4 regions of the Lysinibacillus pakistanensis genome follow, and region 3 is predicted to be linked to each of the others. Evidence: riboswitches for the same ligand, from Rfam matches in the RefSeq annotation. Region 3 holds a riboswitch; each other region holds the start of a gene.
The links. A riboswitch is a leader RNA that binds a small molecule or an ion and turns the genes downstream of it on or off. The one in region 3 is predicted to bind cobalamin.

Region 1 (3,602 bases), 1.8 Mb from region 3:
ATTAGTGCAGTTATTGTAGCTGCTGTCTTAACTGGTTCAGGAGGCGGCATAGTTCGAGATCTATTAGCAAGACGCAAGCCTCTCGTATTACGTGATGAAATTTACGGGGTTTGGGCAGCTCTTGCAGGACTCATGATTGGTCTAGAAGTATTGACAGGCGACCTCTTTTTATATGGATTATTTGGTATAATAACAGTGCTAAGAATTTTTTCCTATATGAAGAAATGGCGTTTGCCTTTACGAAAGCTCAATCGGGCATAGCCATTTTATAAATAGTAACAAGCCCACATAGTTCGAATATATGGGCTTGTTATACTTTTTGTTACGATCTATTCTTTCGATTCTACTAGCACTACAGATTCCTCAAGTGTTGCCATATTTTTCATCATTGAGCATGCTGCATCTAAAATTGGAAAGGCTAAAGCTGCACCAGAGCCTTCTCCTAAACGCATATTCATATGTAGCATTGGTTCTACCCCTAGCAACTTGGCTGCTATTTTAGCCCCTGGTTCTTCTGAGGCATGGGAAGGAATGATGTAGTCCTTTACTTTTGGCTCAAGCTCAAAGGCAATGAGAGCAGCAACCGTAGAAATAAAGCCATCAATTACAACAGGTTTGCGATTTGCAGCAGCCGCAAGTACAATTCCAGCCATAGCACCTATTTCTAAGCCACCAACTTTTGCAAGAATATCAATAGCATCGTGGCGATTAGGCTTGTTTAGTGCAATAGCATGTTGAATAACCTCCACCTTATGCGTAATTCCCCCAGCTCCAACACCTGCACCTAGTCCTGTTACTATATTTGGATGACAGGCATGAAGCACGGATAGGATAGCCGCACTTGGTGTTGTATTCCCAATACCCATTTCACCAGTTCCAAGAACATCTGCTCCGTTTCTTATTTCGTTCGTTGCAACTTCAATTCCTACTTCGATGGATTGAATAGCTTCCTCTCTTGACATAGCTGGACCCTTTGCCATGTTGTCTGTCCCATATTTAATTTTCTTTAGAATGACACCAGCATCAAGCGGTACATCTTCTTTTACACCAACATCGACCGTTATAATTTTAGCATTGGTTATGCTGGCGATTGCACAAACACCCGTAAGCCCTTTTGGAAAATTCAATGTTTGTAAAAATGTGACCTTTTGTGGATTTGAAGTTACATCTTCCTCACAAACACCGTGATCTGCTGCACAGACAATAATTGCTTTACTCTCAATTTTAGGAAATAATTCTCCTGTAATACCAGCAAGCTGTACAGCAAGATTCTCCAATTTCCCCAAGCTTCCAGGTGGCTTGCTCAGAGAGTCTATATATTCCCTAGCTTTCTCCATCATACGGCTATCCGCATTTTGAATTTTTTTAATCGTGTGCTGTAATAATTGCATGAAACTATTCCCCTTTCAATCTTTCGAGACAATATAAAAAGCCTGCAGTTTATTCATGACAAATAAACTACAGACTTTTCCATCGTCTATATAATCGAAGCAATTAGGCAGGTCTCCTGGCTCAATTTCAACATTTCATAGAACCTTCCCAGCACCATGCTAGTGGCATTCTCTATGAAACTCCTTTTTACAGTGGTGGGACCGCTAAAGACTTTCACTTTATTCCCTATTCTCCCTCAATGGGCACCCAATGCTATTATGCAATTTCTTTTAATTTACTGTAAAGATATCTTACTGTCAATATGACACCTTTAAAGCAAAATTAGACTTCTTTCTGATCTATTTCACTAATAAATGTCGCGCCAAGCAATAGAATAGCTCCTATTATTTGCAGCATAGTCATTTTTTCTCCTATAATCATCGTTGAGATTACCAATGACGTTAGAGGGTCAATATAGCTTAAAATGGCTATGCTTTGCCCCTTTAAATGACTCATTCCCAAAAAGAAAAGATAGAAGCCTATACCGGCATGGACAATGCCCAATGCTATTAGTAAACTAATGGATTTTATATCGATATACATGATTTGAAATCCAGTTGTTCCATAAAGATAAAGTGCTAGAAATAACGCTGCTAAAGAAAGCTGCAGAATTGTGTTTGCCGGCTCTTTAAGTCCATGAATATACTTATTTACAAATGTTACCAACGTATAGAAACATGCTGCAATAAGCCCATACAATATGCCGATATCTTGCCCTTTTTCTTCTGTAGCTTGGCTATGGACAATAAAGAATAATCCAACTAATGCCACACATACATAGAAAATTTTTCTTAGATACAGTTTTTCCTTTAATATAATTGGTGATAAACAAATCACTAAAACTGGCGCAAAATAATAGCTAAGCGCTGCATTGGCAATGGTTGTTTCTTTGTATGCTTGAAATAGAAAAATCCAATTCCCACATAACGCTACACTAGATAGCAGCAATGGCCATATATTAGGCAAAATGGATGCTTTCGTTATTTTTTCTTTCTTAACGATGAAAATTATCAATAAAAAACTAGAGCCAATAACACTCATCCAGAAGGCAATTTCACTAGATGGCAGGTGTATATATTTAGCAAAAATACCGACAGCCCCAAAGATAATCATGGATAAAACAAATGCAAATTTTCCGCTCACTTCTGATTCCTACTTTCTACTTATATAGTTTTTAGCCTATACAGTAGAATCTATTGCAAGAAGAGCAAGCTAGTGTGGAATGCCTTAAACAGTAGACTCTACTGTCAAGACATTGTTGGAGGCGCTATTGATCGGAACATATTACTCATCCTTTCTATTTTCAACTCGGTCATTCTATACTTATTTTACCAAAACCCAATTGATTTAAATAGTTCGATATTTGGCTGGTTTCATTCCTTAAATACTTTAATAAAATACTCCCCATTACTATAGCCCACTAACGAAGCAATTTCATTATTTCTATGAACTAGTAGCGCTTTGCCTTATCAAATGCCTGATAAATAATTTAAATCCATCTAAGGTTCATCAAAATGCGTATAAATATAATCGATTATTTTTTTACCTGTTAGTGTTATGTATCTTAATAAGATATACGATGAAGACCGCTTTCATCGTGTAGCTTTCTAATACTCCGAAATTTTATAATGACTATAGCGATTATTCCCTATCTTTTCAAACTTCAACGCTTTTATAATACGGTAGGCAATATACTTGCTTGGTATATTGAATTCTTGGCATAAAGTGGTTGTAGAAACATAGCTTTCCCGTAAAAGTCGATAATCCTGTAATGCTTGTAAAAAAGCCTCATTATTTTCTACACCGCAGCTTCGACAAAGCCAAGAGCCATGCCTATAAAACATGCTCTTCTCATAGGCACACTTTGGACAAAGAACACCTGACCTCCATTCATCTTCCATCAGTTTTTGTTCCCATAATTTATCTTGACGAATAGATTTTGAGTGCTTAAGCAATCTCTGAAAATCACTCTTTTCTAATGATCGTTGACCAAAATGCTGTAGCTGTTGCCATAAGAAATAAGGTAAACCCACACTATGCATAATTGGACATTCTGTGCTTAATTGACCAATTATGGTAGAAGGATTTGCAATTACGATCACCTTCACAATTGGGAGCTCTATATTTAGTTGCTTTAATAATATTTGGAAATAGCTTTGATGCCGAAATAG
Region 2 (3,602 bases), 360 kb from region 3:
AAGTTTATATCTTCAGGTGCAGGTAAAGCGTTGCTAGGGTCTTGCATATAATATCTAAAATAGGCAATTTCTTTTTCTAGTAACTGAAAAAAATAAGGTAGTTTATTATCGGAGATTAAAAGAGTACGAGCCGGAGCTTTTACTTTACTATCTAGTACTCGTGCTTGCTGTAATAGCTGATAGGTTGCTTCATCGGCTCTTTCGATTGTAGGTAGGGCGATAATAAAATCTATTGCCTCCCGTGCTTCGGGTGAAATAACATATACAATAACTGTTTTAGATCCACCATCTAATTGGGCGGTAATGACTGTCTCTCCGATTGCCTGAGCTATTACGCTCCCATTTGTGTCAACTGTTGCAATTCCAGAGTTGCTTGAAGACCATGTAACTGTGGCACTATCATCTGTTGTTGCGTTAGTGGCAGTAAGTTGAAATGTTTCTCCTACTAATAATAGTAAAGGTTCCTCAGTGTTTAGCTGAATATCGCTAATTGCAACGGGCGCATTCTCTACTAATGGAGCTAGTTCCGCTGCATCTTCTAATGGTATAAGATCATCTAATTCAGCTTCTTCATCTGTATGCGGTGCTTTTTCCTGTTCTGTTAAATCCTCTACATCTATTTCATTCTTAGACTCTGTAGCATTGTCCTGCTCTTCTGAATCATCGGGTTCAATATCATTGATGTTTGGAGTAGGATCGAGTAAATCCCCTTCAAAATGCTGTGCCTTAATTGCAGTGACTGGAGAAAATAGCGATACGATTAAAATAAAAATAACTGCTATATGTAGCTGCTTTTTCCATATAGTCATATAAACACTCACTTCCTTTATAAATAATTAAATACTGACAAGCTGAATTAATTCATCTTGTCAGTATCCATTTATCTAGCTATTGTACTTTTACTTCAAGTGGCTCACTTGCTGAACTACCGAATAAAGCATTGGCAGAGGCTGTAATGGTAATAGTACCTGCTTGTGCTTGACCTGCAAATGTAATAACAGCTTGTTGGTTTGCATTCATAGTAACTGACTGAGCTGTTAATGTTGTTGTCCCTGTGTTAATTGTCCAGTTTGCTAAATTAGAGCCGTTTGGTGTCGTAAATAAATCACCAGTTAAATTTACCGTAACGGATGGATTGTTATCATTTACTGCAATTACACTTGCTGTTTCTAATTTAGACCATGTAGTGTAATAAATATGAACGACATCATCAGCCTGTAATTGATACTCAGCTAATCCAAAATTGGGGCTATATCCATTTACAGTGTAGACCCAGCCATCCCAACCATTTAAACTGCCTGCCGCAAGTCCATCAATTGATTGAAGATATGGACCATATTGAGTAGAAACTACTACATAAGGAATACCCTCGGCATCTAATACTTGCTCTACAAGCTCTAGCGCAGTTGTCCCTTCTTGAACATTTACTGTTGTTCCTTCTAAAATTTCATGGCATGAACCAGTACCGCATAAACCTTTTACTGATAACTGAACATCAAAATCTGCTGATTGTGCTTCTTGACTTACAGGCTGTAATACTGCTGCACTGGCTGATGGTGTTACGAGCGAAAATGCTAAAAGTAGGACTAACGCTAAATGCCACCATTTTTTGAAACGAACCATTTGTAAAACCTCCTATTTTTATTATTTCGTGAATGTTTTTGCAATTAACTCGAAAATAAAAAGATGCTTCTCCAAAATGGGGAAGCATCTAATGGAAAACAGAAAAAAGGCGCAAAAACGTAGTTTGCCTGTCCGTCTATTTGCCGTAAGTTCTCCTAGCTTCCGAAGAGAGTTAATACGATGGAATAAAGGCAGGTCTCCTGGCTCGTGTATCCTATTCAGAACCTTCCCATCTACTGAAGGCATTTTTCCTTGTTCGACAGTGGTATTTTCTGTAGTCATCTACACTTACAGTTGCGGAAACAGCTTCGGCTTTAAACCGAATTCCCTATTAAGCTCTTAAAAGAGCACCTTTATACTGCAATTGTTATTCACTTAATGTTAAGTCTAGCATATATTTCTATTTTTCGAAATAGTTTAACAAAAAGAATTATGCTTTATAGAAGTAGTAAGCTTTAAAAGAGGAAGTAAACATCTAGTATCAATATTACTATTCCTATTAAAAAGCAATATGATAATATAAATAGATAGATAATATAAATCGTATAATAGAGAGTGAGCGGGCAAAAAGGGTTTACCCATTTAAATATTAAGCAAAACAAAAAGCTGCACAGTTAATGGCAGCTTTTTGTTTCATCTGTTTTCAGCAACGTATACGGTGATTGTGATAAATAATAAACGGTGAGTCCCGTATATAGCTGTGTCTTTCACTTAATCTATCCATCTTAGCTTTATAAATTTTTTCTTTTGTATTCTTAGTACTCTGCAGCAATTGCTTGATAGGCTGAAGTATAGAAGTCTTCAGGCTTTTTGCTGTTTGTTTCTTTTTATAAGGTTTGCTACCGTACTTGAATCGTTGTCATTGCAGACGCTTTAATCGTCTGATGCTGTGGGGGGGCTTTTGGTTCAATCAGTAATGTTGAGTAGTATGCATCAGCAATGGTGATTAAGTAAATGACAAAAAGTAATTGTTTTGTTCAATAGTTCAAAAATGTTTTTCTCCTTTTTAAGTGCAATTCATTAAAAATGTATAATAGTAATACGAGCAACCATTAGAAAGGTTTCAACCATACTTAAATATTTGAAAAAAAGTTATCTCACTTAAAATGTTTGCAGGCTATTTATGGTTTTTAAACGAATCAATTGGTCTCGTCTATAGCTTGTTGAATTAGATTTGTTAAAGAAGCAATCCCCTTTTGCTCTAAATGTACGCCGTCTGGAGCGAAAAACTCAGGATGGTTAATTGCAGTTGCATGCCAATCAATTAAAGTAATGTTTTCATATTCCTGTGCTTTCTGTTGTAATGCTTGATTTACTTTCCCCTCCCAAGAACGTGGTACACGCGTATTTACTAAATAAATATCAGCATTGGAAAAAGCCTTTAAAAGGGTATCTATTTGTGTATTGGTAAAATACCCGTTTGTTCCAAGCTGAATGATGACTGCTTTATCTGGTTGATTAAAGCTTGCATAATTAGGAGCTAATTTAACCGCTTGTGAAACTTGGCGACCAATCTTTGCATCTATGGTAATGCTAGGGTAGATATTATGTAAGCTCGAAGCAATATCTATCATTACAGAATCGCCAATGGCTAATATTCCATTATACGATTCATGAACAGGATGAACTTCTGTCTCATTTTCCCCCTGATGAGGCTCAACCGCATTTTGATCCGAATTTGAATCAACACCCTCTTCTTCATCACTTAATGAACCTGGCTGAGATGTTTCCTGCTCCTTTTCAGAATCACGATGGGTTGAATGCTGCTCTGTTCCACCATCTATTTTAATAGTCGTTGGCCGTGATTCAATAGATTCTATTTTTTCTTCGCCCACAACCCCTGTCATTCCTGTAAAAAATACTAGGAGGAAAAGTGGAATGAGCGTGGTTGAAATTTTCCTAGCAAGCGTGAAACTTCCCCATTTGTGTTTATTGAATACAAAGTACTGTCTAAAATAACAGCGGAACCCATCCTTACG
Region 3 (3,602 bases):
TCGATATGTTAATTCCACTAGTTCAACAAACAGGGCAGGAATTCTACATTGTCGTAACACATGACAAATAGACTGTACAGATGTTGTTAGGATTAAAAAATATAAACAACTGACACTGCCTAGAACGATGAAAAAAAGTTGCTTTGCTGTAACTAAGCTTGCATTGCCCACAAAAATTGTCCAATCATTGAAAGAAAATGCCCAAATATGTGCAGGTAATTCGTTAGCCGCTGGGGCTATTGAAATTAGAATAGATAGTAAGCTAGATAGTAAAAAAAATCCGGGTAACAATAATAGTTTTAAATAATATTTCACAGGGATTTTAGCGCCTATAATGATAAAAGCACTCATTACAATAAATGTAATGAGTGAAATTCGTTCATCTCTCATGATAAGCGACAATAATAATAGTCCAAAAGAAAACAACATTTTTTCTAGCGGATGAACAGACGCTAGCTTATTCATATATGCATACTTATCAATGAGTAACATACTTAACTTTCTTTATGTTTGCCGCGCATTAAGCCAATAAAGTATCCGATAAATCCAGCACCTATAGCAGCTTGTAGTGCAAATAGTAGGCTTTCAATTTCTCCACTTGGTGGTTCCCATAAGCTTTCAAACCATGGTTCGTAGTCAGCATTTATTTCACCGATTGCTGCCTCTGCTTCACCATCTGCTCCTTCGAATTCTGCACCCTTTTGAATGAATAGAGGGATAATTGCTAATAACACAACGATAGCTAGCAGTAATAAGTTTTTTTTCATTCTAATGTGCCTCCTTTGTTGAAAAAACATGTAATGCTTTTAATTCGCTCACATTGTATTTTTTCAAGAAGTTCATCACGACTACGGTTAAAATCCCTTCACTAACAGCAAGAGGGATTTGTGTTAATGCAAAAATACCTGCAAATTTTGTGAATGACGCCATAAAGCCACCAACCTCAGAAGGGAAAGCAAGAGCTAATTGAACAGAAGTGACAATATATGTACCTAAGTCACCAAGCATAGCAGCTAAAAACACAGCTAAAGAAAATGAAAGACCCATTTTTTGCGAGCCTTTAAATACATAATAAGCAATAATTGGACCAACTACTGCCATAGAAAAGGCATTTGCTCCTAAAGTTGTAAGCCCTCCATGCGCTAAAAGTAAAGCTTGGAATAATAATACAATTGTTCCGATTACACTCATTGCTAATGGACCAAAAAGAACTGTACCGAGTCCAACTCCTGTTGGATGCGAGCAGCTTCCAGTTACTGAAGGAATTTTTAATGCTGATAAGACGAAGGCAAAGGCACCTGATAGTCCTAAAATCATTTTTGTTTCAGGGTTTGCATCGATCGTTTTACGAATTGAACGTAATCCTAAAATAATAAATGGAATAGATACAACCCACCAGAAAATGGCCCACTCAATTGGTAAAAAGCCCTCCATTATATGCATGGCGAATGCACGATTTGGCACAAATAAAAATGCCAATAAGAAATAACTAAGCTTCCAGCCTGAGAATTTCAAAACTTCTCCTCCTTACATATAGTTTTTGAATTAGCGTGCGAAAAATAAAAAACACTTCTCCATGGGAAAAGTGCATAGCTAAAACAAATAGAATTCGATTCTACTAAGCCGCACACCTATCCTCGTAGGTTGAAACGTTCACATTCTTTTCGGCAGGTCTCCTGGCTTTAGTTCCTCATTTTATAGGCCTTCCCATCCGTTGGACAGTGACATTCTCTATAAAACTCCCTAGTACAGTGGCGGGACCGCGCCGGACTTGAACCGGCTTCCCTTTTAAGCGAAATGATAAGCACTTCGCACCGAAAAAAGATGAAGTTGTGAGATTTCACGACAAAGTGTAACATAATTTTCCATCATGGTGCTATCTTTTTTTAGAAAAAATTTTTAAAATTGAGGTACAATCTAGAAAATTCTGATAAAATAAAAGAGAAATTTTTCTTTTTTCTACGAATTTTTTGATGAAATTTTAATGAAAATGTCACAATTTTAGAGAGAAATATTGTAATTTTAAAATTTTAAGATATGATAGAGACAGTTTTAAATTCATGTTAAACATACAAATTTGATATAAAAACATACATAAGTGCTTGAATATTTTCAAGATAATAGGGAAATTGGTGAAAGTCCAATACAGCCCCCGCTACTGTAATAGCTGATGAAATCGCAAATGCCACTAGTGCAAACTTGGGAAGGCGCGAAAGTAAATGGAAGCTTAAGTCAGGAAACCTGCTTATGGAATGATGCATGCAAACTTTTCGGAGGGAGAAGTTGAAGCAAAGGCGAATACCTGTAATTTATTCGACTTTATTTGGCTTCTACAAAACCTTTACTCTTCGATTAGAGTAAAGGTTTTTCTTGTTCCTAAACGTATTGAGGGGAGAACAACGATGACTACTTGGAATTTAGAGGGGATGCAGACACATCTTTTTATTTGTAATGGCAGTAGCTGTATGAAAAAAGAAGCAGAGGAAATTACGCAAGCCATTCGTGATGAGATACAGGTGCAGGCACTTGATAAAAAAATACATACAACCCGGACACGTTGTAATGGCAGATGTAAGGATGCATGTGTTGTCATTGCTTATCCGCAAGGGAATTGGTACCGTGTGCCAACAACTGAACATGCGAGGGCACTTGTGCAGGATTTACATCATGAGTCACTGCACCATGAACATGTTTTTACGCTTCGTGAGGGCACATTACAGCGGACAGCACAAACAACAGCCATTAAAGGCATCGAAAAGGTGAAAGAGGGGTAACAAAATGGCGCAAAAAGGGAAGATTTTCGTAGTTGGCTTTGGGCCTGGTGATTTTAATCATATTACGCATCGGGCTGTGGAGGCATTACAACAGAGTGATATGATCATAGGCTATAAAACATATGTAGAGCTAATTCAGGACTTAGTTAGTGCAAAATCCATTGTTAGTACGGGTATGACGGAGGAAGTATCTCGTGCGCAGGAAGCGGTACGCCAAGCAGAGGCAGGGAATATTGTTTCCGTTATTTCCAGCGGTGATTCTGGTGTATATGGAATGGCAGGGTTAGTGTATGAGGTATTAATCGAGCTTGGTTGGACGGAGGCAACCGGTGTAGAGGTAGAAATTGTTCCAGGTATTTCTGCTATCAACTCATGTGCAAGCTTACTAGGTGCACCAATTATGCATGATGCTTGTACGATTAGTTTAAGTGACCACCTAACACCATGGAATTTAATTGCGAAGCGAGTGGAAGCAGCAGCGATGGCGGATTTTGTGATTGCACTGTATAACCCAAAAAGTGGTCGACGGACAAGACAAATTGTGGAGGCCCAACGCATTTTATTAGAATATCGTTCACCTGATACACCAGTGGGACTTGTTAAAAGCGCTTATCGTGACCGTCAGGAGGTTACCATGACAACTTTAGCAGAAATGCTAGAGCATGATATTGGGATGCTGACAACGGTTATTATCGGGAATTCATCAACATTTTTCTATGATAATAAAATGATTACACCACGTGGCTATCAGCGCAAATACACACTTGGTGAGGAGAAGCAGCCATTACGTCCACACCAACGTTTAAGGGAAGAAAATGAACCATGGGC
Region 4 (3,602 bases), 2.5 Mb from region 3:
CATTTGCACAAAAGGCCAGCCCCGCATTGATACAGAACCAAGTAGCCACCCCATCACTTGCCGCAGCTCCTCGCCTGATAGGGCAATCATTAGAGAAATAAGTGAGCCTAAAAATGAACTAAAGATGACTCCTGTTAAAATTAACGTTTCCATTTTCAGTGAACGATCTACTACTCTTGCAAAGCTCATGACTGCAACCATTGTTAATACTGCCCCAAGCATACTGAAGGTTGGCAATGCATAAAGACCAACTACTGGAATTGAAAGACCAAAGAATATCGTCATTACTGCTCCAACTGATGCACCAGAAGAAACACCTAAAGTATATGGATCTGCTAAAGGATTTTTTAGCAAGCCCTGAAAAGCAGCTCCTGCAATGGCTAGTGAAGCTCCTACAAGCCCTGCTAGGAAAACTCGCGGCAGACGAATTTTCCAAAAAATATTGGCAGCCGTTTCATCAGCTGCTTTATTCCACAATACTTCTAGCGGAATATGAACAGAGCCTATAGCAGCGCCACACCAGATGCTAATGATAAGGAGCGTAATGGCTGTTACATAGGCTGTGACTATTTTACTCACTTAAACGCCTCTGGGTAGATGGCTTTCGCTAACTCTTCAAGACCCTCACCTAAACGTGGTCCTTGACGACTTGTTGTATTCTCATCTACCTGAACAATGGCTTTATTTTTTACTGCATTAATTGTGTCAAAGCCAGCACGCTGTGGTAGCTTTGTTAAAATATCAGGTACATAATGATATGTCACCACGATGACATCTGGATTTTTTGCAATAATTTGTTCGGAACTGATTTCATACCAATCTGCTGTATCTGCTGCAACATTTTCAGCATGAATCATATTTAACATTTCATTCATAAATGTATCTTTACCAGCTGTAAATATATGTGGCTCATCAGATGTTTCTACAAAGACTTTCTTTGGCTTCACATCCTTAATTTTTGCTAGAACCTCTTCTACTTTTGTCTTCATATCTTTAATTATTTTCTCGGCCTCAGGTAATTTCCCAGTTGCACGACCTAGCTGTTCAATTGTTGTGTAAATTTCATTAAAGTCCTTTGCATTTGTTACCACAAAAACCTTTAAACCGGCAGATTCAAGCTGTTCAATGGCCCCTGCAGAAAATGTCATACTCGAATTATGAGCAAACACGATATCTGGTTTTAAAGCAATAATTTGCTCAATATTATATTCCATGCCACCAACTTTTTGTTTTTCAGTTGCCTCTGCAGGATAATCATCATTATCGGTAACACCCACAATTTCATTGTTTAAGCCAAGAGCAAATAAAATCTCTGTATTACTTGGAATAAGAGAAACTATTTTTTCAGGAGGTGACTCCAGCGTAATTTCCTTGCCAACAGCATCTGTTATCGTCATTGGGAATGTTGCTTTGTCTACTTGTGTAGTTTCTTGCTGCTCAGAAGATGCCGGCTTTTCATTTTTCGCTCCTTCTCCACAGGCAGCAAGTAAGCCAATTGCTAAAAATGCGGAAAGTCCTAATTTCCAAAATTTCATCATATGAATCCTCCTAGTATATAAGTGCGTAAATTTTTACGAATTATTTTGCTGATAGATTAGTAATCGACGAAATTTATAAGTTTATCGCCCATTTTTTCAAATTTATCGACATCTTCCATACAAAACAAATACCCCTCATCCAAAGTGAGGGGTAATAATGCACAAAAATACGCAAAATCCTCCACCCTATCCTCGTAGGTTGTAACGTGTCTCTATAAAGGCAGGTCTCCTGGCTCGTGCTCCATACATTTTTTCAAGCCTTCCCGAAAAACTTTCAGTGGCGTACATTGAAAAAACTAGCACATACAGTGGCGGGACCGCATCGGAATATCACCGATTTCCCTTTTCACTTTACATAAGTAAAGAACCTTTATAATATTCAGTTGATTTTATTATACATGAAAACAAAAAAAGTCGCCTACCATCTAGACGACTTCTCCTTTAATCAATTATGCCTCGGCATAATTGCGTTCGGAATCGGCTTTGTGCTTACACAAAGAACTCCTTTTCGATTCCGTGACATCCGCCAGAGGCTTTGGGCCAACACGATGTTGGTCACTCAGGCGTTTTCACAGGATGTGAAGATCTTAGCCTGAGTTCCTCTATTTCAGCGGGTGTTTGGACATCCTCTGAAAAGTAGCTTAAATTCGGATTCATCTCACCACCTATAGAGGTGGGAAACTTCTGCTGAAAGAAGTTAAAGGATATCTGCAAAATACTGAACTGTTTTCATCGGCGCCCCTAGTTCTCTTAATGCCCATGTATGCTCTAAATAAATATCTGCCAGCTTTTCATATTTACCACCGACTCTGTGAGCCCATTCCACAGCTACAACACTTTCATACATATGCGCCATTTTTTCTGCTACCGCTTTTGCCTCTAAAGTTTTCGTTGCTTCATCCAAAGAGCTAAACGTATGCAATGTCGATTTCAATTGCACTAATTGTTCCACTACTAATTGGCTTAGGGTGCTGTTAGCTACCTTAGCTAAGCGTTCCTCCATAATACGTACAAACAACTTATGAGCTTGGAACTTATCTACTAAACGAATCAGCTCTAATGCCAGTATATTGGCAGTTCCTTCCCACACCGTAAGCACCTGTGCATCTCTTAGTAAGCGAGGTGTCACAAAGTCTTCAATATAGCCATTTCCACCATGTAATTCAATCGCTTCACTTGCATATTTTACCGCTCGCTCGGCTGTTTCCTTTTTCATAATGGCTATATTTAAACGATTCATAATCATATCCTCATGATTGCCCTGACCACTTGTCACCTTATCATACAGCTGAATAAGATCAAAAACTGTTGCTACTTCTACATGAAGCTTTGCCGCAAATTTTCCTAGTGTATCCTGAATCATTGGATATTGCGTTAAAGGCTTACCAAAGGCATAACGGTTTGTCACATAATGCTTTGCCTCTAAAAAGCCACGTCGCATAATACCTAAAGAAGCTACGGCATTGCAAATTCTTGATAGATTAAGTGCCTCTAGCATATAATAAATTCCTTTATTCGGCTCACCTACAATATAGGAAAGTGCACCATCAAATTCTACCTCACCAGAGGGAACTGCCTTCACGCCAAGCTTATCCTTTAAGCGACGAATACGAAGGTTATTCATAGTACCATCCTCCGCTCGCCATGGAACTGCAAATAATGTTAGCCCTTTAGAGCCGGCAGAAGCCCCTTGGAGTCGAGCCAGTACCATTGCTACACCGCACATGCCTACATTGGATGCAAAATATTTTTCACCATATAAACGGAACTGCTCGCCTTCCTGTCTTGCCTCTACAGCATTTGCCCCAACATCCGAGCCACCTTGTCGTTCTGTTAAAAAGGTTGCTCCCTCATAGAGCTCAGTATCACCTGTTGCACAAACATGTGGTAAAAACCGTTCCTTTACCTCATCATTCGCATAGTGATCGAGTAAATAAGCTGTAGCCATTGTTAATGTAACAGGACAATAAAAGCCCGGCTCAGCATGGGATAGTAAATACCCTTGGGCAAAGCTATATACATAATTACCCTTTCTTCCTAGTTGCGGAATATTCTTATGCACAT

Region 1: it holds a riboswitch for cobalamin, as region 3 does, so the genes downstream of both, cobT (nicotinate-nucleotide--dimethylbenzimidazole phosphoribosyltransferase) here and QNH24_RS15725 ((2Fe-2S) ferredoxin domain-containing protein) in region 3, are expected to answer to the same signal.
Region 2: it holds a riboswitch for cobalamin, as region 3 does, so the genes downstream of both, QNH24_RS17560 (DUF4430 domain-containing protein) here and QNH24_RS15725 ((2Fe-2S) ferredoxin domain-containing protein) in region 3, are expected to answer to the same signal.
Region 4: it holds a riboswitch for cobalamin, as region 3 does, so the genes downstream of both, QNH24_RS03050 (ABC transporter substrate-binding protein) here and QNH24_RS15725 ((2Fe-2S) ferredoxin domain-containing protein) in region 3, are expected to answer to the same signal.

Annotation. Positions count from the first base shown of each region.
Region 1 is NZ_CP126101.1:1,370,669-1,374,270, reverse strand. Features, by position in the region: gene QNH24_RS06410 (trimeric intracellular cation channel family protein) at 1-261, shown strand, start outside; gene cobT (nicotinate-nucleotide--dimethylbenzimidazole phosphoribosyltransferase) at 330-1,391, opposite strand; cobalamin riboswitch at 1,481-1,657, opposite strand; gene QNH24_RS06400 (DMT family transporter) at 1,714-2,574, opposite strand; gene QNH24_RS06395 (nuclease-related domain-containing protein) at 3,039-3,602, opposite strand, start outside.
Region 2 is NZ_CP126101.1:3,531,645-3,535,246, forward strand. Features, by position in the region: gene QNH24_RS17555 (S-layer homology domain-containing protein) at 1-809, opposite strand, end outside; gene QNH24_RS17560 (DUF4430 domain-containing protein) at 889-1,623, opposite strand; cobalamin riboswitch at 1,797-1,993, opposite strand; gene QNH24_RS17565 (acyltransferase family protein) at 2,763-3,602, opposite strand, start outside.
Region 3 is NZ_CP126101.1:3,168,459-3,172,060, reverse strand. Features, by position in the region: gene cbiQ (cobalt ECF transporter T component CbiQ) at 1-492, opposite strand, end outside; gene QNH24_RS15735 (energy-coupling factor ABC transporter substrate-binding protein) at 495-767, opposite strand; gene QNH24_RS15730 (energy-coupling factor ABC transporter permease) at 769-1,515, opposite strand; cobalamin riboswitch at 1,650-1,834, opposite strand; cobalamin riboswitch at 2,081-2,263, shown strand; gene QNH24_RS15725 ((2Fe-2S) ferredoxin domain-containing protein) at 2,403-2,774, shown strand; gene cobJ (precorrin-3B C(17)-methyltransferase) at 2,779-3,602, shown strand, end outside.
Region 4 is NZ_CP126101.1:624,813-628,414, reverse strand. Features, by position in the region: gene QNH24_RS03055 (FecCD family ABC transporter permease) at 1-579, opposite strand, end outside; gene QNH24_RS03050 (ABC transporter substrate-binding protein) at 576-1,538, opposite strand; cobalamin riboswitch at 1,741-1,925, opposite strand; gene QNH24_RS03045 (acyl-CoA dehydrogenase family protein) at 2,236-3,602, opposite strand, start outside.